3 regions of the Mesorhizobium sp. M7D.F.Ca.US.005.01.1.1 genome follow, and region 1 is predicted to be linked to each of the others. Evidence: riboswitches for the same ligand, from Rfam matches in the RefSeq annotation. Region 1 holds a riboswitch; each other region holds the start of a gene.

Evidence for each region. Region 1 has a riboswitch for cobalamin ahead of EJ076_RS23780 (DUF1636 family protein). Riboswitches for the same ligand answer to the same signal wherever they lie in the genome.
Region 2: linked by a shared signal. The riboswitch ahead of bluB (5,6-dimethylbenzimidazole synthase) and the one ahead of EJ076_RS23780 (DUF1636 family protein) in region 1 are both predicted to bind cobalamin.
Region 3: linked by a shared signal. The riboswitch ahead of EJ076_RS06565 (aromatic ring-hydroxylating dioxygenase subunit alpha) and the one ahead of EJ076_RS23780 (DUF1636 family protein) in region 1 are both predicted to bind cobalamin.

What each region holds. Positions count from the first base shown of each region.
Region 1 is NZ_CP034453.1:4,901,877-4,909,040, forward strand. It holds gene EJ076_RS23775 (winged helix-turn-helix domain-containing protein) at 1-1,057, shown strand, start outside; cobalamin riboswitch at 1,088-1,293, shown strand; gene EJ076_RS23780 (DUF1636 family protein) at 1,332-1,760, shown strand; gene cobW (cobalamin biosynthesis protein CobW) at 1,763-2,815, shown strand; gene cobN (cobaltochelatase subunit CobN) at 2,834-6,322, shown strand; partial or broken gene cobG (precorrin-3B synthase) at 6,319-7,164, shown strand, end outside.
Region 2 is NZ_CP034453.1:3,120,898-3,128,061, reverse strand. It holds gene EJ076_RS14915 (GNAT family N-acetyltransferase) at 1-139, shown strand, start outside; gene EJ076_RS14910 (hypothetical protein) at 241-534, opposite strand; gene dxs (1-deoxy-D-xylulose-5-phosphate synthase) at 684-2,597, opposite strand; gene EJ076_RS14900 (pirin family protein) at 2,699-3,619, opposite strand; gene EJ076_RS14895 (DUF2277 domain-containing protein) at 3,662-3,928, opposite strand; gene EJ076_RS14890 (exodeoxyribonuclease VII small subunit) at 4,027-4,278, opposite strand; gene EJ076_RS14885 (histone deacetylase family protein) at 4,282-5,208, opposite strand; cobalamin riboswitch at 5,330-5,510, shown strand; partial or broken gene bluB (5,6-dimethylbenzimidazole synthase) at 5,513-6,187, shown strand; gene EJ076_RS14875 (hypothetical protein) at 6,292-7,164, opposite strand, start outside.
Region 3 is NZ_CP034453.1:1,341,452-1,348,615, reverse strand. It holds gene ugpC (sn-glycerol-3-phosphate ABC transporter ATP-binding protein UgpC) at 1-1,063, shown strand, start outside; gene EJ076_RS06585 (DUF680 domain-containing protein) at 1,146-1,379, opposite strand; gene EJ076_RS06580 (DUF680 domain-containing protein) at 1,449-1,697, opposite strand; gene EJ076_RS06575 (DUF680 domain-containing protein) at 1,770-1,985, opposite strand; gene EJ076_RS06570 (DUF680 domain-containing protein) at 2,058-2,261, opposite strand; cobalamin riboswitch at 2,756-2,958, shown strand; gene EJ076_RS06565 (aromatic ring-hydroxylating dioxygenase subunit alpha) at 3,071-4,318, shown strand; gene EJ076_RS06560 (hybrid-cluster NAD(P)-dependent oxidoreductase) at 4,351-5,451, shown strand; gene EJ076_RS06555 (PqqD family peptide modification chaperone) at 5,573-6,001, shown strand; gene EJ076_RS06550 (serine kinase) at 6,046-7,095, shown strand; gene EJ076_RS06545 (glycosyltransferase family A protein) at 7,092-7,164, shown strand, end outside.

The DNA.
Region 1 (7,164 bases):
CGTCAGCGCGGTGGTGCGCGCTCATTATATGCCGCTCTATTCACGCCTTGGCCCCTACCCGCTCTCGCTGCTCGACAACGCGGCCGTGACGCGCAAGCGCACGGTGTTCGAATACTGGGCGCACGAGGCCTCCTTCCTGCCGGTCGAGACATATCCGCTGATGCGCTGGCGCATGCAGCGCGCCGAGCGCGGCGATGAAATGTATCTGGGGCTTGCCAAATGGGGCCGCGAGCACGCCGCCTATATCGAAGAGATCTACCGCCAGGTCGCCGATCGCGGCCCGATTGCCGCTTCCGCGCTCGAAGGCCAGAAAGGCTCGGGCGGCTGGTGGGGCTGGAGCCATGCCAAGCATGCCTTCGAATGGCTGTTCTGGGCCGGCCGCATCACCACGGCGCACCGCCGCGGTTTCGAGCGGTTCTATGATCTGCCCGAACGCGTGCTGCCGCAGGCGATCCTCGACCTACCGGTGCCGGCGGCCGAGGACGCGCACCGCGAATTGCTGCGCATTTCCGCCCGCGCCCATGGCATAGCGACGTCAGGCGACCTGCGCGACTACTTCCGCCTGTCGCCGGCCGACATGAAGGGCCGGCTGGAGGAACTGGTCGAAACAGGCGAGCTGCTGCCGGTGCGTGTCGAAGGTTGGGACAAGCCAGCCTATCTTCATAAAGACGCCCGTCTGCCCCGAAAGATCGAGGCCCGCGCCCTGCTGGCGCCGTTCGATCCCGTCGTCTTCGAGCGTTCGCGCACGGAGCGGCTGTTCGACTTCCACTACCGCATCGAGATCTACACGCCGGCCGACAAGCGGCAATACGGCTATTATGTCCTGCCGTTCCTGCTCGGCGACAGGATCGTCGCGCGCGTCGACCTCAAGGCCGATCGTCCGGCAAGTGTGCTGCGGGTCCACGCAGCCTATGCCGAGCCCGGCGCGCCGCCTGAAACCGCTGCTCAGCTCTTCGAGGAATTGAAGCAGATGCAGGGTTGGCTGGGCCTCGAGCGCATCGAAGTGACGCCCGCCGGCGATTTGGGCCCGGCGCTGGCCGACATCGCCGTGTCGTAAGCTCGCGTTGACACCGCCGCCCGCAAAAGCCTAAATCCGGTTCCAGATGGTCCCTTGCCCGCAACGGCAAGGGCTAAGAGGGAATGCGGTGCGGGGCAAAATCCCAAATCCGCGGCTGTCCCCGCAACTGTAAGCGAAGAGCCAAGGCCGAAAGCCACTGGGAATGGTCCCGGGAAGGCGGCTACCAAGGCGATGACCCGCGAGCCAGGAGACCTGCCGTCTGCGACTGTAGAATCCGATCGCCCGGCGGGTTTCCGGGCAAGGAGCCCGATTTTTGGACCACGACAGCAGTTTTTCGGCTGGCACAGCGGATGTTTCGTCCGGCCATGACGATGCCTTGGCCGGCGTCACCGTCATCGTCTGCGCCTCCTGCCGCGACGAAACCGGCTCCGACGCTCATCCCCGCGCCGGCGAATCGCTGGCGGACGACACGCGCCGCGCCGCCTCTGGCGACAACATTCGCATCCGCAGCGTCGAATGCCTTGGCAATTGCAAGCGGCGCCTGAGTGCCGCCATCCTGCGCGACGGTTGCTGGAGCTATGTCTTCGGCGACCTGACCGCGACCAGCGGCGCCGACCTCGTCACCGGAGCCAAACTCTTCGCCACCTCGAAGGACGGCCTGATTCCGTGGCGCGGCCGTCCCGATAGCCTGAAGCGTGGCCTCGTTGCCCGCATCCCTCCCCTCGACCTGCTGAAGGACTGACCATGACCGCTCCAGATTCGTCTGCGAACCTCTCCCGTGTTCCCTGCACCGTCGTCACCGGCTTCCTCGGCGCCGGCAAGACGACGCTGGTCCGCCATCTCCTGGAAAACGCCGGCGGCAAGCGTATTGCCATCATCGTCAACGAATTCGGCGACATCGGCATCGATGGCGAGATACTGAAGGGCTGCGGCATCGACACATGCCCGGAGGAAAACATTGTCGAACTGGCCAATGGCTGCATCTGCTGCACCGTGGCCGACGATTTCGTCCCGGCGCTCGACCAGATCCTCGCGCTGACGCCGAGGGTCGACCACATTCTGATCGAGACCTCGGGCCTGGCGCTGCCCAAGCCGCTGGTCCAGGCTTTCCAGTGGCCGAGCGTGAAAAGCCGGGTCACCGTCGATGGCGTCATTGCCGTGGTCGACGGGCCGGCATTGGCCGAAGGCCGCGTCGCCAACGACATGGACGCCCTGCAGGCGCAGCGCGCTGAGGACGAAACGCTCGATCACGACGATCCGGTCGAAGAGGTGTTCGAGGACCAGATCGCCTGCGCCGACCTGATCATCCTGTCGAAAAGCGACCTGATGGACGCCGCCGGCACCGCCCGCGCCAACGCCATCATCAACGAACACTCCGCCCGCGCGGTGAAGATCGTGCCGACGTCGCATGGCAAGGTCGATCCCTCCGTGCTGCTCGGGCTCGGTCTGGCCGTCGAGGACGACATCGAGAACCGCAAGTCCCATCATGACGGCGCCTTCGACCATGAGCATGACGACTTCGACACCTTCATCGTCGACATTGCCTCGATCGCCAATCCGGACGAACTGGCAAAACGCGTCGCCACCGTCGCCGAGGAAGAGAACGTGCTGCGCGTGAAGGGATTCGTCGAGGTCGGCGGCAAGCCGATGCGGCTCTTGCTGCAGGCGGTCGGGCCGCGCGTCAACCACTACTATGACCGCGCCTGGACCGCCACGGACGACCGCCGTTCGCGCCTCGTCGTCATCGGCCTGAAGGGGCTGAACCGCCCGGCGATCGAGCGTATACTCGCCGGCTGATTTCGGACACGGGTTGCGATGCACATCCTAACCACAACATCCGCCTCGCTCGACGACCTCGCCGAGCCGGTCGATCTGCGGCAGACGCCGGCGGATGTCGTGGCCCTGTCCTTCACCGACAGCGATCTTGCCGGACTGGCGGCGGCCTGGAAAGCCGATGCTCACCGCCTGCCCTCGATGCGGCTGGCGGCGCTTCGTGACCTGCGCCACCCCATGTCCGTCGACCTCTGGGTCGACAGCGTCGCCCGTCACGCCAAAATCATCCTCGTGCGCATCCTCGGCGGCTACGACTGGTGGCGCTACGGCTGCGATCAGCTTGCCTCGACCGCCCGCGAGCGCGGCATAAAACTGGCGCTGCTGCCCGGCGAATGCCGCGACGAAGACCTAAGGCTGATTGAAGCCTCGACGCTGCCGCGCGAGGAGTTGGACGGCCTACTCGACTATTTCCGCGAGGGCGGCCCGGCGAATATGAGCGCGCTGGTGCATCGGTTGGCGCGGCTGGCGGGGGCGCAGGCAGAAACTGTCGAGCCGGTCGCGGTCCCAAAAGTTGGCTACTACGAACCCAACCGCGGCGTCGTCCCCCTCCCCCTCGAGGGGAGGGTCCGGCCGCAGGCCGGGGGTGGGGTCCTCTCCGAAGCACGCCGAGCTAAAGAAACACCGCGCCCGGTCCTACCGACCCCACCCGGCCCTGCGTGCCACCCTCCCCTCGAGGGGGAGGGAAAGGTCGTGCCGATCCTGTTCTACCGCTCGATGCTGCTGGCCGCCGATGTCGCGCCCATCGACGCCCTCTTTGAAGCGCTCAGCCAGCGCGGCATCGCCCCGGTCCCCATCTTCGTCTCCAGCCTCAAGGACCCGGCATCGCTGGCGTTCGTGGAAACCGCACTCGCCGCGCTCAAACCCGCCGCCATCATCACCGCGACCGCTTTCGCGTCCGGCGCCGAACCCGGCGTCGAAACCTTGTTCGACCGCGCCGGCGTGCCCGTCTTCCAGGTCATCGTCGCCACAACCCGCCGCGACATCTGGGAGAACAACCAGCGCGGCCTGGCGCCCGCCGACCTCGCCATGCATGTCGTGCTGCCCGAGCTCGATGGCCGCATCCTCGCCGGCGCCATTTCCTTCAAGGGCGAGAGTGAGACCGATCCAGCGCTTGGCCACCGCGCCTTCGCCAACCGGCCGGAGCCGGATCGCGTGGCGCAGGTCGCGGACCGTGTCGCGGCCTTCATCCGTCTGCAGGAGACGCCCCGCGCCGAGCGCAAGCTGGCCATCCTGATTCCGGATTATCCGAGCGCTCCTGGCCGCACCGGCTATGCGGTCGGCCTCGACGTGCCGTCCAGCGTGCTGGCCATGCTGCACGACCTGAGGGAACAGGGCTATGGCGTTGAAGGGATTCCGGAGACGCCGCGTGGGTTGCTGGATTTGATGGAAGCCAGCGATACTGGATTGACCTTGGATAACTACATTGCCTTCTCGACAGAGTTGCCGACTGCAGCAATCGCTGCGGTCGAAGCCGCTTGGGGCAAAGCGGAAGATGAGACGGGTCTGTGCGCCTCGCGCCAACCTTCGCGACCGACCGCCGCCCACTTCCCCTTCCGCGCCACGACCTTCGGCAACGTCACCGTAGCACTCGCCCCAGACCGTGGCCGCTCCGCCGACCGCCGCGCCGACTACCACGACCCAACGCTTCCCCCACGTCATGCGCTGATGGCCTTCGGCCTATGGCTGCGCAAATCGCTCGGCGTCCACGCGCTTGTCCATGTCGGCGCGCATGGCACGCTGGAATGGCTGCCCGGCAAAACCGTCGCGCTCTCGGAAAACTGCTTTCCCGAGATCGTCACCGGTCCCCTGCCCGTCATCTATCCCTTCATCGTCTCCAACCCAGGCGAGGCAGCGCAGGCCAAGCGCCGCATTGCCGCCGTTACCCTCGGTCATTTGCCGCCGCCCCTGACCGGCGCCGGATTGGATGAGGATCAGCACAAGCTCGAGCGGCTGGTCGACGAATATGCCCAGGCCGACGGGCTCGACCGTCGCCGCCGCGACCGCCTGGCCAAGCTGATCGTCGACACCGCGCAAAAGACCGGCCTCGCCTCCGAGGCTGGCGTTGCCAGGACCGACGCGCCCGATGAAGCGCTGCGCCGCATCGACGCCTGGCTCTGTGACCTCAAGGACTTCGCCATCAAGGACGGGCTGCATATCTATGGCCGCGCTCCGGAGGACGAGCCCGACGCCATGCGCCGCCAAAGTGCGGCGTCCGAGAAGGCGGCGCTGCTCGCCGGGCTCGATGGCCGCCACGTCAAGGCCGGTCCGGCCGGCGCGCCCGCGCGCGGCCGTTCCGACGTCTTGCCCACCGGCCGCAATCTGTTCACCTCGGACCCGCGCACCATGCCGACGCCGACCGCCTATGATCTGGGCAAGGCAGCGGCAGAGGAAGTCGTGCGCGGCTACATGCAGTCGCATGGCGACTGGCCGCGCTCGCTGGTCATCGATCTCTGGGGCTCGGCCTCGCTGCGCACCGGCGGCGAGGAGATCGCGCAAGGCCTGGCGCTGATGGGTTGCCGCCCGCAATGGGATTCGGCGACCGGCCGCATCACCGGCATCGAAGTGCTGCCTCCCGCCGCACTCGGCCGGCCGCGCGTCGACGTCACCTGGCGCATTTCAGGCCTGTTCCGCGACATGTTCCCAACCCAGATCGCACTGATCGATGCCGCCGCCAACGCGGTTGCCGCCCGCGACGAGGAGGATTCTGAAAACCCCCTCGCGGCCAAAACCCGCGCTGACGGCAAGATCAGCCCGCGCATCTTCGGCACCTCGCCCGGCACGTACGGCGCCGGCGTCGAGCATCTCATGTCCTCGGGCAACTGGGGCGCGCGCGAAGAGATCGGCCGCGCCTATCTCGACGCCACATCGCATGCCTATGGCGGCGCCGAGGGCGAAGGCATCTCCGCGCCCGGCGCCTTCGAGGGCCGCATCGCCGAGGCCGATCTTCTCGTCCACACCGGCGACGACCCCGGCCGCGACATCCTCGAAGGCTCCGCCGATGTCGCCTTCATCGGTGGCTTTTCCGCAGCACTTGCGGCGCTCGGCAGGAATGCCGACGTCATCGTGCTCGACACCACGGACCCGCAAAAGCCGAAGCCGCGCTCGGTCGGCGAGGCCGTATCGCGCGTCGTGCGTGCTCGAGCCGTCAATCCACGCTTCATATCTGGCCAGATGCGCCACGGCCCACGTGGTGCATCTGAATTCGCCGAAACCGTCGACCGGCTGGTCGGCTTTGCCGAAACCACTCACGCCATATCGGGAAGGCTGATCGAGGCGGTGCATGACGCCTATCTCGGCGATCCCATGGTCCGCGCTTTCATCCTGCGCGAGAACCCTGCCGCTGCCAAAGTCATCGCCGAGCGCTTCCTGTCGGCGCGCCGGCGTGGCCTCTGGCATCCCTTGCGCAATTCCATCGACGACGATCTCGCCGCCCTGATCGCCGAGGCGGAAGCGCTTGGGGTGGCGGCATGAACGTCTTCTCGCGTCGCGGCGCTTGTCCTGCACTCTCCGCCCCGATGCAAACCGGCGACGGTCTGCTGGTGCGGCTCAACCCGGTCGCGGGAGGCCCATCTTCTGGAGGCCCATCTTCTGGAGGATTATCGCCGAAGCTCTTGATCGCGATAGCCGAATCCGCTTTGCGGCACGGCAACGGCATCATGGAAGTCACCGCGCGCGGCAGCCTGCAGATACGCGGCTTGACGGCGCAAAGTGCGCCTCTGTTGGCGGCGGAGGTCGACGCGCTGGGCATCGCGGTGCGCACCGGCGTGCCGGTGGAAACCGGACCGCTGGCCGGTCTAGACCCGCAAGAGATTGCCGATCCCCGACCACTGGCGGAGCGGATCAGAGGGGCGATCGACGAGGCTGGGCTCTCGCAATGGCTGGGGCCGAAGGTTTCGGTCGTTGTCGATGGCGGCGGGCAGTTGGTCATGGACACGGTCACGGCCGATGTCAGGCTGAAGGCGGTGCGCGCAAGCGCTGGCATCCTGTGGGCTGTATCAGTTGCCGGTGACAGCCAAAGTGCGAACCTATTCGCAACGGTCGATGAAGACGCAGCGCGCGATGTCGCCGTTGCCGTGCTGAGGATGGTTGCCGAGAAAGGCCGCGAATCCCATGCAAGGGATTTGTCGGAGAGGCAGTTAAGATCGCTCGCCGGTTGGCACTCTGTGGCGCCCCCCTCTGTCCTGCCGGACATCTCCCCCACTTGGGGGGAGATTGCTCATTCACGCTCGCCTTCGCCAATTTCCGCGGCTGAAGGGGGAAAGCCAACGCCGAAACTGCCAATCTCCCCCCAAGTGGGGGAGATGTCCGGCAGG
Region 2 (7,164 bases), 1.8 Mb from region 1:
TTCGGTGACCTTATCGTCGGTGATGGGTGGGCGAAGCCTGCCCGGACGCCTCGCCGCCTTGGCCGACCGCGCCCGCCATGCCACGAAATCCTGGCGCTCCGAGAAACCATCGAAACATGCGGAGCTGGCGGAGGAGTAAGATTGCCATCGCCTGCATGACGGCGAGCACAATGAAAAGGTCGGGCGCAAACCGATCCGATCATACCCTCTTAAGCTGCCTTAGGCCTACTGGCCTCTAATCTAGAAAATGGTTCGCGAAACCTGGCGCTCGACGGCCGGGGACAACCCGTCGTCACGATCCCCAGAAGCTTGCTCACGTGAAGGCTCGGTCGCAACCGCAGGCGCGGAGACAGGGTCCGGCAGGACCACCAATTGCGGCACCTGCTTGTAGGAAAAACCGCCGCGGATGTCGCCCATCTTGCCGGCGACGATGCCCACCGCCGCCTTTTCGAGGCTGCGATCATAGCGCGTTTCGGCGACGGCCGGCGCGACGAGGACGGCGCAAAGCGCTACGCCGCACAGAAGCGCTTTCATTGTTGTTGTCTCCCTGCCTGGCCAATGATCTAGCAGGGCGCCGTTGAAAAAAGGCCAAGAGACACGGTAAGCGAAAAGCCAAACGTCAGCGTAAACAATGCCTTAAGATCGTTGGCCGGCAAACTGATTCAAGTCTTTGAGACTTTGATTCAGGCGCGCTGGGCGCGGGTGCTGTGCCCGAGCGCGACGAAGACCGTGCGCACGATGCCGGCTGCGTCGAGCCCGGCATCGGCATACATCTTCTCGGGCTTGGCGTGGTCGGTGAACGCGTCGGGCAACACCAGCGGGCGCACCTTCAGGCCGCTTTCCAGCAGGCCTTCGTGGGCGAGGAACTGCAGCACATGGCTGGCGAAGCCGCCGACGGCGCCCTCCTCCACCGTCACCAGAACCTCATGCGAGCGGGCCAGCCGGCGGATCAAATCCTCGTCGAGCGGCTTGGCGAAACGGGCATCGGCAACCGTGGTGGAGAGCCCGGCAGCACCCAGCTCCTCGGCGGCGATCAGACAATCCTGCAGCCGCGTGCCAAACGACAGCAGCGCGACCTTGGTGCCTTCCTTGACGATGCGGCCCTTGCCGATTTCGAGAACCGAGCCGCGTTCCGGCATGTCGACGCCGACGCCATTGCCGCGCGGATAGCGGAAGGCGATCGGGCCCTCATCATAGCTCGCCGCGGTGCGCACCATGTGGCGCAGCTCCGCCTCGTCGGCCGCCGCCATGACGACGAAACCCGGCAAGGTCGCCAGGAAGGTGGTGTCGAAGGCGCCGCAATGGGTCGCGCCATCGGCACCGACGAAGCCGGCCCGGTCGATGGGAAAGCGCACCGGCAATTTCTGGATGGCGACATCGTGGACGACCTGGTCGTAGGCGCGCTGCAGGAAGGTCGAATAGATCGCCGCGAACGGCTTGTAGCCTTCGGTGGCAAGGCCGGCGGCGAAGGTCACAGCGTGCTGTTCGGCGATGCCGACATCGAATATCCGCGACGGAAACGCTTCGCCGAACAGGTCGAGGCCGGTGCCGCTCGGCATGGCGGCGGTGACGGCGACGATGCGGTCGTCCTCACGGCCTTCCTGAACCAGGCTTTCGGCGAACACCTTGGTGTAGGCCGGTGCGTTGGCCGGCGCCTTGGCCTGCGCGCCGGTGATGACGTCGAACTTGTTGACGCCATGATATTTGTCGGCGGCGGCTTCCGCCGGCGCGTAGCCCTTGCCCTTCTGGGTCACGACATGGATCAGCACCGGGCCTTCGCCATTGTCGCGGACATTTTTCAGAACCGGGATCAGATGCTCGAGATTGTGGCCGTCGATCGGGCCGATGTGATAGAAACCGAGCTCCTCGAACAGCGTGCCGCCGGTGACGTAGCCGCGTGCATGCTCGACCGCCCTTGTGATCGCACGATCCGCCCGCTTGCCGAGGTAGGACGTCAGTTTCTTGCCGAAATCGCGCAGGCCGATATAGGCCTTGCCCGAGGCCAGACGCGCCAGATAGGCACTCATCGCGCCGGTCGGCGGGGCGATCGACATATCGTTGTCATTGAGGATGACGATCAGCCGTGCATCGAGCGCGCCGGCATTGTTCATCGCCTCATAGGCCATGCCGGCAGACATGGCGCCGTCGCCGATGACGGCGATGACATTGTTGCGGCCGCCGGAGAGGTCACGAGCAGCGGCCATGCCGAGGCCGGCCGAGATCGATGTCGAGGAGTGGGCTGCGCCGAAGGGATCGTACTCGCTCTCGGCGCGGCGGGTGAAGCCGGACAGGCCGCCTTCCTGGCGCAGTGTGTGGATGCGGTCGCGGCGGCCGGTCAGGATTTTGTGCGGATAGGCCTGGTGGCCGACATCCCAGATCAGCCGGTCATCGGGGGTGTTGAAGACATAGTGCAGCGCCACCGTCAGCTCGACCACGCCAAGGCCGGCGCCAAGGTGGCCGCCGGTGCGGGAGACGGCGTCGATCAGCTCGGCGCGAAGCTCGGATGCCAATTGCGGCAGCTCGCTCTCGGCAAGCGTGCGCAGGTCGGCCGGAATGCGGACCTTGTCGAGAAGCGGCGTATGCGGCGTTGCGTTCACGGGTGCTCAGGCTTTCTGTTCATCGGCGGGATAGGCCGCCAGACGGTGAAAGTAAATGCGTGCCAGTGACGCGGACGATCAGGTCCCCTCACCGATTTTCCTCAGCTTTCCGGCAGCGGAATAAACTCCTCCTCATCTCCAGGAACGATATCGAAGCGGCCTGTCTTCCATTCCTGCTTGGCCTGTTCGATGCGCTCCTTCGACGATGAGACGAAATTCCACCAGATGTAACGCTGCGAGCCGAGAGAGGCGCCGCCAAACAGCATGAAATGCGCGCCGGTGTCCGACGACACGACGATCTCGTCGCCTGGCCGAAACACCAGCAGCCGTTCCGCCGGAAAGACGTCACCTGATATCGAGACCTCGCCTTCCAAGGTGTAGATGGCGCGCTCCTCGGCATCGGCCGGGATTTTCACGCTGGCGCCGGGCGCCAGACGCAGGTCGGCATAGAGCGTCTCGGAGTCGGCCCTGACCGGGGATCGCAACCCCTGGAAATCACCAATCACGACGCGCCCGCTGACGCCCTCGGCGTCGATCTCGGGCAGCTGTAGTGCTGCGGTGTTCTCGAACACCGGCGCCACTTCTTCCTTGCCGTCCGGCAGCGCCAGCCATGTCTGCAGGCCGGAGATCGACATCGGCGCGCCACGCAACTCTTCGGGCGTGCGCTCCGAATGGACGATGCCGCGGCCGGCGGTCATCAAATTCACGTCGCCCGGCTGGATGACCATTTCGGTGCCGAGTGAATCGCGATGCCTGATCTTGCCGTCGAACAGATAGGTGACCGTCGACAGGCCTATATGCGGATGCGGACGGACATCGAGCGCCTGGCCGGCGCGCAGGATCGCCGGGCCCATGCGGTCGAAGAAGATGAAAGGCCCGACCAGCCGCCTCTTGGCGGTCGGCAGAGCGCGGCGCACCTGGAAACCACCAATATCCTTGGCGTTGGGGATGACCATCAATTCGATCTGGTCGCTGGCGAAGGCATCGCCGGCCTGTGGGTCGTTTCCGGGGAAGAAGCTCACGAGATGATCTCCTTGTCAGCGGTCAAAGGCCGCCTGGGCGCATCAAGCAAAGCGGATCGCCGACTTTGCTCGTAATTTGGCCGCCACCTGTTCGCGATTGCGAGGATGCTGATGGGTTTCCAAGGAATCGAGCAATTCGCGCGCCGAGGCGGCGATGGCTTCGACGGCGTGGTCGAAAGCATGCTGGTTCTGCTTCGAGGGCCGCGTCGTTCCGCTCAATTTGCGGACAAATTGAAGTGCGGCGTCGAGGACTTCGTCGTTGGTTGCGGGCGGGTCAAAATTGAACAGGGTCTTGATGTTTCTGCACATCGCTTCCGTATCTCCTCTTGTCCTGGAGCGCTTTCAATCGGGACGAACTCTATCCTCAGTCATGATCGTGTCCAAAAGTCGGTGAGACGGCTGCGGCCTCAGTCCGCGTCAAGCGGCTCCGTTCCAACCGGCTTGCCGTCGCGCGACAGCCTGATCTTCTCGACCTTGTCTTCAGCTGCCTTCAGCAGCCGGTCGCAATGTGCCTTCAGCGCCTCGCCGCGCTCATAGATCCTGATCGACTGGTCGAGCGGCACGTCGCCACGCTCCAGATCATCGACGATCTTCTCCAGCGCGTCGAGTGCCTGTTCGAAGCTCATCGCCTTGACGTCTTCGTTGGTCTCACCAGCCATCATTCATCCTTTCATCAGTCGCCCGACATGGGCGGCGACCGAAAATGCCAATCCTTGCAGATCGTAGCCACCCTCGAGCAGGCTGACGAGCCGGTTGCCGCTGTGGCGCGCCGCACGCTGCATCAGCTGGCCGGTCGCCCAGTCGAAATCGTCCTCGGTCAGGTTGATCTCGGCCAGCGGATCGCGATGGTGTGCGTCGAACCCGGCCGAAATGATGATCAGGTCGGGCGCGAAATTATCGAGCGCCGGCAGCACGCGCGAAAGGAAGGCATCGCGAAAGACCTCGCTGCCAGTCTGCGGCGCCAGCGGCGCATTGACGATGTTGCCGGTGCCGGTTTCGCTTTTTGCTCCGGTGCCGGGATAAAGCGGCATCTGATGCGTCGAGCAATAGAGCACCGTTGGATCGTCCCAGAAAATATCCTGCGTGCCGTTGCCGTGATGCACGTCCCAGTCGACGACGGCAACGCGCTCTACACCGTGTTTCTTCTGCGCGTAACGTGCCGCGATCGCTGCGGTGTTGAACAGGCAGAAGCCCATCGCCGTGGTCTTTTCGGCATGGTGGCCGGGCGGCCGGGCGGCGACGAAGACATTGTCGGCGCGACCTGTGAAGACATCGTCGACGGCAGCGTTGGCGGCACCGATCGCGGTGATCGCCGCCTGCCAGCTCTTCGGGCTGGCAGTGGTGTCGGCGTCGATGCGCGCGATCCCTTCGTCGGGAATGGCGGCGCGGACGCGGGCGATAAAATCGGCGGGATGCGCATAGAGGATGGTGGCCTCGTCGCCTTCCGGCGCCTGGACGCGATCGAGCCCGACAAACGCCTCGTCATCGAGCACGCGCTCGATGGCGCGCAAGCGGTCCGGCCGCTCGGGATGGCCGGGCGGCGTGAGGTGCTCAAGGAAGATCGGATGGGTGTAGAGACGAGTGGTCATCGTCCTAATCTAGTGACCCGGATCGACAAAGGCCATGCGCGGGCGGCCGATGGCTGGGGAAAATCACGCCTGCGTCCATTCGTGTCGCTGCGGGCATTGGCGTCCTCAGCGCTTCGGCGTAAGGTCACCGCCACTGCCTGGTGCCCGCCGCAAGCGGGAGAATCGGGAACACGGTTGAACTCCGTGGCGTGCCCAACGCTGTAAGGGGGACCGCGCCGGTAAATGCCACTGTCGATGACGGGAAGGCACCGGACGCGGGTTGATCCCGAGCCAGAAGACCGGCCTGGCAGGCATCGTCATCCGCATGGTCAGGCGGACGACATTGATTGCAATCGCAAGGGGACAAGCGATGCCGGAACACATGACTGCTCCTGTCGGCGACGGATTTGACCAGAACGCGCGCGATGCGGTCTATCGCGCCATGTTCACACGGCGTGACGTGCGCAGCCATTTCCTGCCCACCGCGCTCGACGATGAGGTGCTGGCGCGGCTGCTGCTTGCGGCTCATCACGCGCCGTCGGTCGGCTTCATGCAGCCTTGGAACTTCATCGTCATTCGCGACGCCGGGCGGCGGGAAAAGGTGCGCGACCTGTTCCTGGCAGCACGCGAACAGGAACTGCCGGCGATCGACGAAGAGCGGCAGGCGCTCTACCGCAAGCTCAAGCTGGAAGGCATCTGCGAAAGCGCGCTCAACATCTGTATCACCTGCGACCGGCAGCGTTCGAAGGGTTCGCCGCTGGGACGCTGGCACAATCCGGAGATGGACCTCTACAGCACCGTCTGCGCGGTCCAGAATTTCTGGCTGGCGGCGCGCGCCGAAGGCGTCGGTGTCGGCTGGGTCAGCATCATCGAGGCGCAGGCGCTGAAAAGCCTGCTGTCGATTCCCGAGCATGTGACGCCGGTCGCCTATCTCTGCGTCGGCCGTGTTTCCGAGTTCGCGCCAAAGCCGGACCTCGAAACGCATGGCTGGGGACGGCGGCTGCCGCTGCCCGAGCTGATCATGAGCGAGATTTTTTGCGGCCAGGGTGAGGTGCCGCTGAAGTCAACCGTGGCGCGCCTCAACGCCGTCGATGCCGCTCCGGATCAGCGTGTCGCGCCGGCTGTACCCCAGCGCGAGCCGCCGAAGGAGGCCAGCGCCTTGTCCTTAAGCTCCCTGAACTTCGACGACGCCTCGGCCAGCCGGGCGTCCCAGGCCGGATCAGGCACCTGGCCCTCTATGGTCTTGAAATAGACCTGCATCAGGCAAGCGATGGCGAAAGGCTCGATGAACGCCGCCTTGAAGGCCCAAGCGAAGACGATGGCGAGCACGAAGGCCCAGCCTGCGAGTTGCCCAGGCATCAGGAAAAGAATGGCGCCGGCGGGCGCCAGCATCAGCAGGAAGATAACGAAGGACACGCCCCACATGATGACCGCCAGCCAGACGGCGTTCTTGACCATGACCTTGCCGTTCTGGGCATAGAGCACCACGCCTTGGCGCGCCGTCTCGAACGGCGAGGCTGAATTGATGCGGATGTTGTAGCCGAGGATGATCTCGTCGACATAGGTCAGCGACAGGCGGATCACCGTGTTGATGAAGGAGACCAGGCCGCTCAGGCCCGGAATCGGCAAGAAGGCGGCGATGCCGCCGAGCAGGCCGGTGATGGCGCGGATGGCGCCCTTGACCAGTTGGTCGACGACGAAAAGGATGTTGGCCTCGGCAAAACGCTGGGTCACGATGTCCTTGGCGTAGGCGATCTGGTCCTGGCCGCCGGGAATGTCACGGCCGTCGACCAGATGGACCATGACGGCGATGTGGCCGGCCTTGACGACATAGAGGATATATTCGCGGATCCAGTAGACGGCGATCGAGACGATGCCGAAACCGACCACCCCGCCCCACAAGGCAAAGGACAGCGGCCCGTCGGGATCGGTGGAGATATGGCCGACGCCATAGCCGACGGAGGCGCCGGTACCGGT
Region 3 (7,164 bases), 3.6 Mb from region 1:
TATTCTCCACGGCATCGACCTCGATATAAAGTCGGGCGAGTTCATCGTCTTTGTCGGCCCGTCTGGCTGCGGCAAGTCGACCTTGCTGAGATCGATCGCCGGGCTCGAGGAAATCACCTCCGGCGAGCTCAAAATAGCCGGCGAGGTCGTCAACGACGTGCCGCCATCGAAGCGGGGCATCGCCATGGTGTTCCAGTCCTACGCTCTCTACCCGCACATGACCGTCTACGACAACATGGCGTTCTCGATGAAGATCGGCAAGGAGAACAAGGCCGAGATCGACCGCCGTGTGCGTCAGGCCGCCGAGATCCTGCAGCTGACCAAATATCTCGACCGCCTGCCCAAAGCGATGTCGGGCGGCCAGCGCCAGCGCGTCGCCATTGGCCGCGCCATCGTGCGTAATCCGAAAGTGTTCCTGTTCGACGAGCCGCTTTCAAACCTCGACGCCGCGCTTCGCGTCGCCACCCGCATCGAGATCGCCAAGCTCAAGGAATCGATGCCCAACACGACCATGATCTACGTCACCCACGACCAGGTCGAGGCGATGACGCTGGCCGATCGCATCGTGGTGCTCAAGGAAGGCCATATCGAGCAGGTCGGCACGCCGATGGACCTCTACAAGAAACCCGGCAATCTGTTCGTCGCCCAGTTCATCGGCTCGCCGGCCATGAACATCCTACCCGCGACCATCGACAAGACCGGTAACCCGACCGTCGTCAGCCATGTCGGCGGGCGCAAGGCAACCGTGCCGATCACGACGCCGGCTTCGGCAAAGGGCACCGCGGTGAGTTTCGGCGTGCGGCCGGAAGATCTGATCATCTCCAGCGGCGCTGACTATCTGTTCGAGGGAACGGTCGACTATGTCGAGCAGCTCGGCGAGGTCCAGCTGGTTTATATCGACATCGGCCGCGCCGATCTGCCGCTGGTGACCAAGCTGCCCGGCAATGTCGAGGTCAAGCGCGGTTCGACATTGCGGCTGAGCGCCAATGGCGAGGACTTGCATATCTTCGATGCGGACGGACATTCCTTTGCGCTGCAAAAGCCGGAAGCAAAGGCGGCCTGAGGCTGGACCACGTCTCGGACGTAAAAAGAGCAGCGGGCTTGGCCCGCCGCTCTTTGATTTGGAGATCGACTTCGGCTGGCTGTTAGTTGTTGCCGAAGAGGTTCCGGTCGCTGCCCTGCGAGGCAGATTTCTGGTTGTCGCCCGACGAGTTCAGCAGCTTGTAGACCGGCGAGCTGGTGTTGCGCACCGAAGAGGTCTGGGTGCTATCGACGTTCGCCTGCTTGTTGATGTCGTAGCCACCAACGTTGTCATTACCGGCGTAAGCGGTGCCGGCGGCGATCAAAAGAGCGGCGGCAGTGAGAACAATCTTTTTCATTTTAGTGCTCCTGAATTTTCATATTCCGGCGGAGCGGCGGGCTATCCGGCCGCTCCATCAGGGATGAGATTAATGGTTGCCGAAGACGTCGTGGTCGCTGTTGCTGCCCTGGGGAGCGGACTTCTGGACGTCTCCCGACGAGTTGAGCAGCTTGTAGACCGGCGAGTTGGCGTTGTGCACGGAAGAGGTGTTCGTGCTATCCACGTTGGCAGTCGCCAGCTTGTTGATGTCATAGTTACCAACATTGTCGTTGCCGCCGGCGTAAGCGGTGCCGGCGGCGATCAAAAGTGCGGCGGCGGTGAGAACAATCTTTTTCATTTCCAGTACTCCTGAATTTTCATCTTCCGGCGAAGCGGCGGGGCGAGCCCGCCGTATGCTGGGAATCGGCTATTAGTTGTTGCCGAAGAGGTTGCGGCCGCTGCCCTGGGCAGGCGTCTGAGCAGTCGGCTCCGACTTCTTGATCGAATTGATCGAAGAGGTGTGTGCACTATCGACGTTGGCAGTCGCCAGCTTGTTGATGTCGTAGCTACCAACGTTGTCGTTGCCGGCGTAAGCGGTGCCGGCGGCGATCAAAAGTGCGGCGGCGGTGAGAACAATCTTTTTCATTTCCAGTACTCCTGAATTTTCATCTTCCGGCGAAGCGGCGGGGCGAGCCCGCCGTATGCTGGGAATCGGCTGTTAGTTGTTGCCGAAGAGGTTGCGGTCACTGCCCTGGGCAGGCGTCTGAGCAGCCGGTTCCGACTTCTTGATCGAAGCGGTGTGCGTGCTGTCGACGGCAATGGCTGGCTGATTGGCACCATCAGAACCAAAGTGGTCGCTATTAGCGAAGGCGCTGCCGGAAATGGCCAGAAGGGCGGCGGCAGTGAGAATGATCTTTTTCATTTTATGTACTCCAGTATTTTTCCCGTCCGTCTAGCGGCGTGTCTTGGGAGGAAATCGCGTCGTTCGGACAGCCCCGATGTGGTAGGGCCGGTCTGCCTTTTCCAATCACGAAGTTGTTCCATGTGGACCATGAATCCACCACTTGAAATTGCGCCAAGGGCGTCTAGGTCGTATATTTTTCTCTTTTATTTCAAATAGTTAGGCGAAATCCGCGCATGGATCACCAACTGTTTCGGAGGCCCAGCGTTCACACCGTCCTGCACGCACCGTCAACAGAAACGAACCGTTCGGTTCGATTTTAGAACAGGCTAATAGTCACTTTTCGAAACTGTTAACCTTTTTTGACCCTGGTCAGGGGGTCGGCTTCGAGGGGAGTGGCTGCGGCGGAGATGGGATTTCAGCTCCGCAATCGCCAACCGGAACGTTTCGCATCCCGTGTCGCGCCGCATGGATACGATGTCGCTTTCATGCCGATGTCGAAATCGCTGTCGTGGTTAGATCATGACATCTCAGGTGCCGCTTCGTGACGACGAGGCGGAGAATTGGGAAGCCGGTCAGAATCCGGCGCTGCCCCCGCAACGGTGGTGGAGTTCAAGTCGCAACGGGAGACCACTGGGCAACTGCCTGGGAAGGTGTCGCGATGGTCCGCAAGGACAACTCCAGAGCCCGGAAACCAGCCAGAGATGTACAGACTCGACTGATCGCGGTGGGCGGTCAAGAGGCGGATAGTGCATGTCCGGCGCATTGCCGGCCTGCGCCCAGTCCTTCCTCCGTCACCACCAGTTCAGTCCTTGAAGCGAGGACAGGACATGGATATCCGCAACGACATGCTGAGGCTCTTGAACAGCCGCCGGCAAGGCTTTTCTCTGGAGCAGCCCTTCTACACCGATCCGGACTATTTCAAGCTCGACATGGAGCTGATCTGGTATCGCGACTGGCTGTTCATCGGCCACGATTGCGAGCTGCCGAAGCCGGGCAGCTACATCACCGTGCAGATCGGCGACTATCCGGTCGTCCTTGTCCGTGACCAGCAAGGCAAGATCAACGCCTTCCACAATTCCTGTCGCCATCGCGGCAGCCGCGTCTGCAACACAGAGAAGGGTACGGCGGCAAAGCTCGTCTGCCCCTATCACCAGTGGACCTATGAGCTCGACGGTCGTCTGCTGTTTGCCCGCCAGATGGCCGACGGTTTCGACAAGAGTGAGTTCAGCCTGAAGCCGGTCGCCTGCGAGAGCGTCGGCGGCTACATCTTCATCTGCCTGGCCAAGGAGCCGGCGGACTTCGCGCCGATGCGGGCGATGATCGAACCCTATCTTTTGCCGCACCGTTTGCGCGAAGCAAAGATCGCCTTCGAGAGCACGATCATCGAGAAAGGCAACTGGAAGCTGGTCTGGGAAAACAACCGCGAGTGCTACCACTGCGCCGCCAATCATCCCGAGCTGTGCAAGACCTTCCCCGAGGCGCCGACCGTGACCGGCGTCAACGGCGCCGACAGCGACCCTGAGATGGTCGCGCACTGGGCCAAATGCGAGGCATCAGGCTTGCCGAGCAAATTCCGCATCGATCCGGCCGGACAGTATCGCGCCACCCGCGCGCCGCTGCTGCGCGATGCCGTCAGCTACACCATGACCGGCAAACTGGCGGTGAAGAAGAACCTCTCCGACACTGTCTCCGCCGACCGGATCGGCACCTTGATGCATTATCACTATCCTACGACCTGGAACCACATCCTCATCGACCACGCGGTGACGTTCCGGGTGCTGCCGATCAGCGCCACGGAAACGGCGGTGACGACCAAGTGGCTGGTGCACAAGGATGCGGTCGAGGGCATCGATTACACCATCGAAGACCTCACCCATGTCTGGACCGAGACCAACGACCAGGACCGCCGCATCGTCGAGGAAAACGCCTTCGGCATCCTGTCGCCCGCCTATGAGCCCGGCCCCTATTCGGAGCTGCATGAGGGTGGCGTGATCCAGTTCGTCGAATGGTACGCGTCGTTCATCGGGCCGCGCCTTGCCGAGGGCGGCCGGCCGGCGCTGCGCAGCGTCGCCTAGCACAAAACAAAAGGGACAAGAGGATGAATGCGATGACGGATCTTGGCCTCTATCGCCATCTCGACCAGATGACACCGTGGAACGACAGGCTGCAGGTGCTGGAAGTGATCGGTGTCAGCGACGAAGCGCCCGATGTGAAGACCTTCACCTTCCGCTCCGACAACCAGACCTGGTTCCGCTACAAGCCCGGCCAGTTCGTGACGCTGGAACTGCCGACCGCCGACGGGCCGCTGATGCGTACCTATACGCTGTCGTCCTCGCCGTCGCGGCCGTTCTCGATCGCGGTGACGGTGAAGGCGCAGGCGGGCAGCGTCGGCACGCGCTGGATGTTCGACCATTTGACGCCGGGCTCGCACGTCAAGGCCTATGGGCCGACCGGCGATTTTTCGCTGCACAGCCACCCGGCGGCCAAGTATCTGTTCATTTCGGCAGGCTCCGGCGTGACGCCGATGATGTCGATGCTGCGTTGGTTGAATGATTGCGCGCCATGGACCGATGTCGGCTTCGTCAACTGCGCGCGCCGCCCGGAAGAGATCATTTTCCGCAAGGAGCTCGAACTGCTCGGCAGCCGTATGCCCGGCCTGTCGCTCGGCTTCATGATCGAGGAGCGGTCGAGCCGCGAGGGCTGGTTCGGCCATATGGGCCGCATCGATGCGATCCGGCTGCCATTGCTGGCACCCGATTTCCGCGAGCGCGAAATCTTCTGCTGCGGCCCCGATCCCTTCATGCGCGCCGTGCGCGGCATGCTGGACTCCGCCGGCTTCGACATGACAAAATTCCATCAGGAGAGCTTTGCGGCGCCTGTCGTGGAAGAAATCCCGGCGCCGTTCACTTGGCCGGCGGAAAACGAGGCCGCCATTATCGTCGAAGCCGCGACGCCGATCCGTTTCGCGCTTTCGGATGTCGACGCCGCATGCGTCGCCGGCCAGACCGTGCTGCAGACGGCACGAGCCTCAGGCGTGCGGATTCCCGCCGCATGCGAGTTCGGCCTGTGCGGCACCTGCAAGGTGAGGAAGGTTTCGGGCGACGTCGAGATGAGCCACAATGGCGGCATCCTCGATCACGAAATCGACGATGGTTTTATCCTCGCCTGTTGCTCAAAACCGCTTTCGGCGCTCGAAATCGAGGCGTAATCTGCTTGGAGTCGCCGCCGCACGTTGACTTGCCAAGAAAGAATCGAGTGTTTACAGGCGTTATAAGCTGAGCGACCGCGCCGACCTACGATTGCTCGCGCAGCTGCGGGGGCCAAGAGCAATGCATCATACCGATGTCTACGCAATTTCGAGCAAGGACATTGTCTTTGAATCCTTCGACGGCGAAGCCGTCGTGCTCGATCTTTCGAGCGGGAAGTATTTCGGATTTTCCGATTCGGGCAGCAGGATCTGGCAGGCGCTATCGTCCGGCGTCGATGCCCAGGCTCTGATCGGGCTGACCGCTGGAGCCTCGACGATTGGCCCGGCTGAACTCGAAGGCTTCGTATCGCAATTGCTCGAACTGGGGCTGCTGGTTTGCCTGGATGCGCCACCGCAGCCGCTGCCCAGCGAATTGCTTGCCGAGCTTGCCGCCACGAGCGAGCCGCTCACCGTGAGCGTTCACGACGACCTGGCGGACCTCATCATCGTGGATCCTATCCATGAGGTCGAGGAACCCGTTGGCTGGCCGGCGGTCAAGCAGGCATCCTGACGAGCAGCCGGCTGCATCGCGATAGAAGGGCGCTGGACTTGGCCATGTCGCGCGTCACTCTCGAAACCTTGCCGGGTTACGCCCGATATCTCATCGCCGCCGCTGAGCGCGCGGCCACGTACAATCCTGTCGCGCGCAAGATCCGCCTGCCCCGGCTGGAGCTTACCGCGCATCTCGGCCCCGGCGTGCTGGCGGATGCGCTCGACCATGCTTTTGTCGAGACCAGGGACGATCAACCTGAAACGTCCAGTTGCCGCATTTTCATAGTTCATCCAGGCATCCCCGGCATCCCCGAGCCGGCCAAGTGGGGCGACGCGCATTTCACCGAGCACGGCTTTGCCAAGCGGCTCGCTGAGACCGGGCTGCGTGGCCACCATTTTCACGATCTCGACTTCTGGCAGTTCTACGATCCGCAACGTCGCGTTGGCGTGCAATTGATGGCCTCGGCCGACGCCTTTCCACCGTGGGAGCCGGGAGCGCCGCTGCGGGCTTTCCTGCATTGGGAATATGCGGCGCGCGGCATGCGCCTTGCCCATGCCGGCACGCTCGGCGCCAATGGCAAGGGCTTGCTGCTGGCCGGCGCGGGCGGCGCCGGGAAATCCGGGACCGTCGCTGCCGGCCTCCTGAACGGCCTGGACAGCGTCGGTGACGATTATGTGCTGATCGACCTCGCCAACGGCGTGACTGCCTGCCCGCTGTTTGCAACACTCAAGCAGGATCCCCAGGGGTTTGCGCGGCTTGGGCTGAAGAACCGCCTGCCGACCCATGGTCCGCTCAACTGGCAAGGCAAGCATACGTTTCACATTGGTGACATTGCGCCTCGGCCGGTGCCTGAAACTCTGGACATCGTTGCGCTGGTGGTGCCACATATCGGTGGTGGCGGGGCAAGTTCGATCATGCCGGTGTCGCGCAGGGATGCCATGATTGCCTTGGCGCCGTCCGGCATAGCGCAGATGCCGGGCGAGCGGGAAAGCGGCTTTCGCTTCTTCAGCGACCTGACCCGCTTGCTGCCATGCTACCGTCTGTCGCTGGGAACGCAGCCACAGGAGATAGCCGGCACGATCGCGGACTTTCTGGCGCGGGGCGCTTCATGAAGCTGAGCGTGATAATGCCTGTCTACAATCGCGAGCGCTATGTCGTTTCGGCATTGCGCTCGCTGGTGC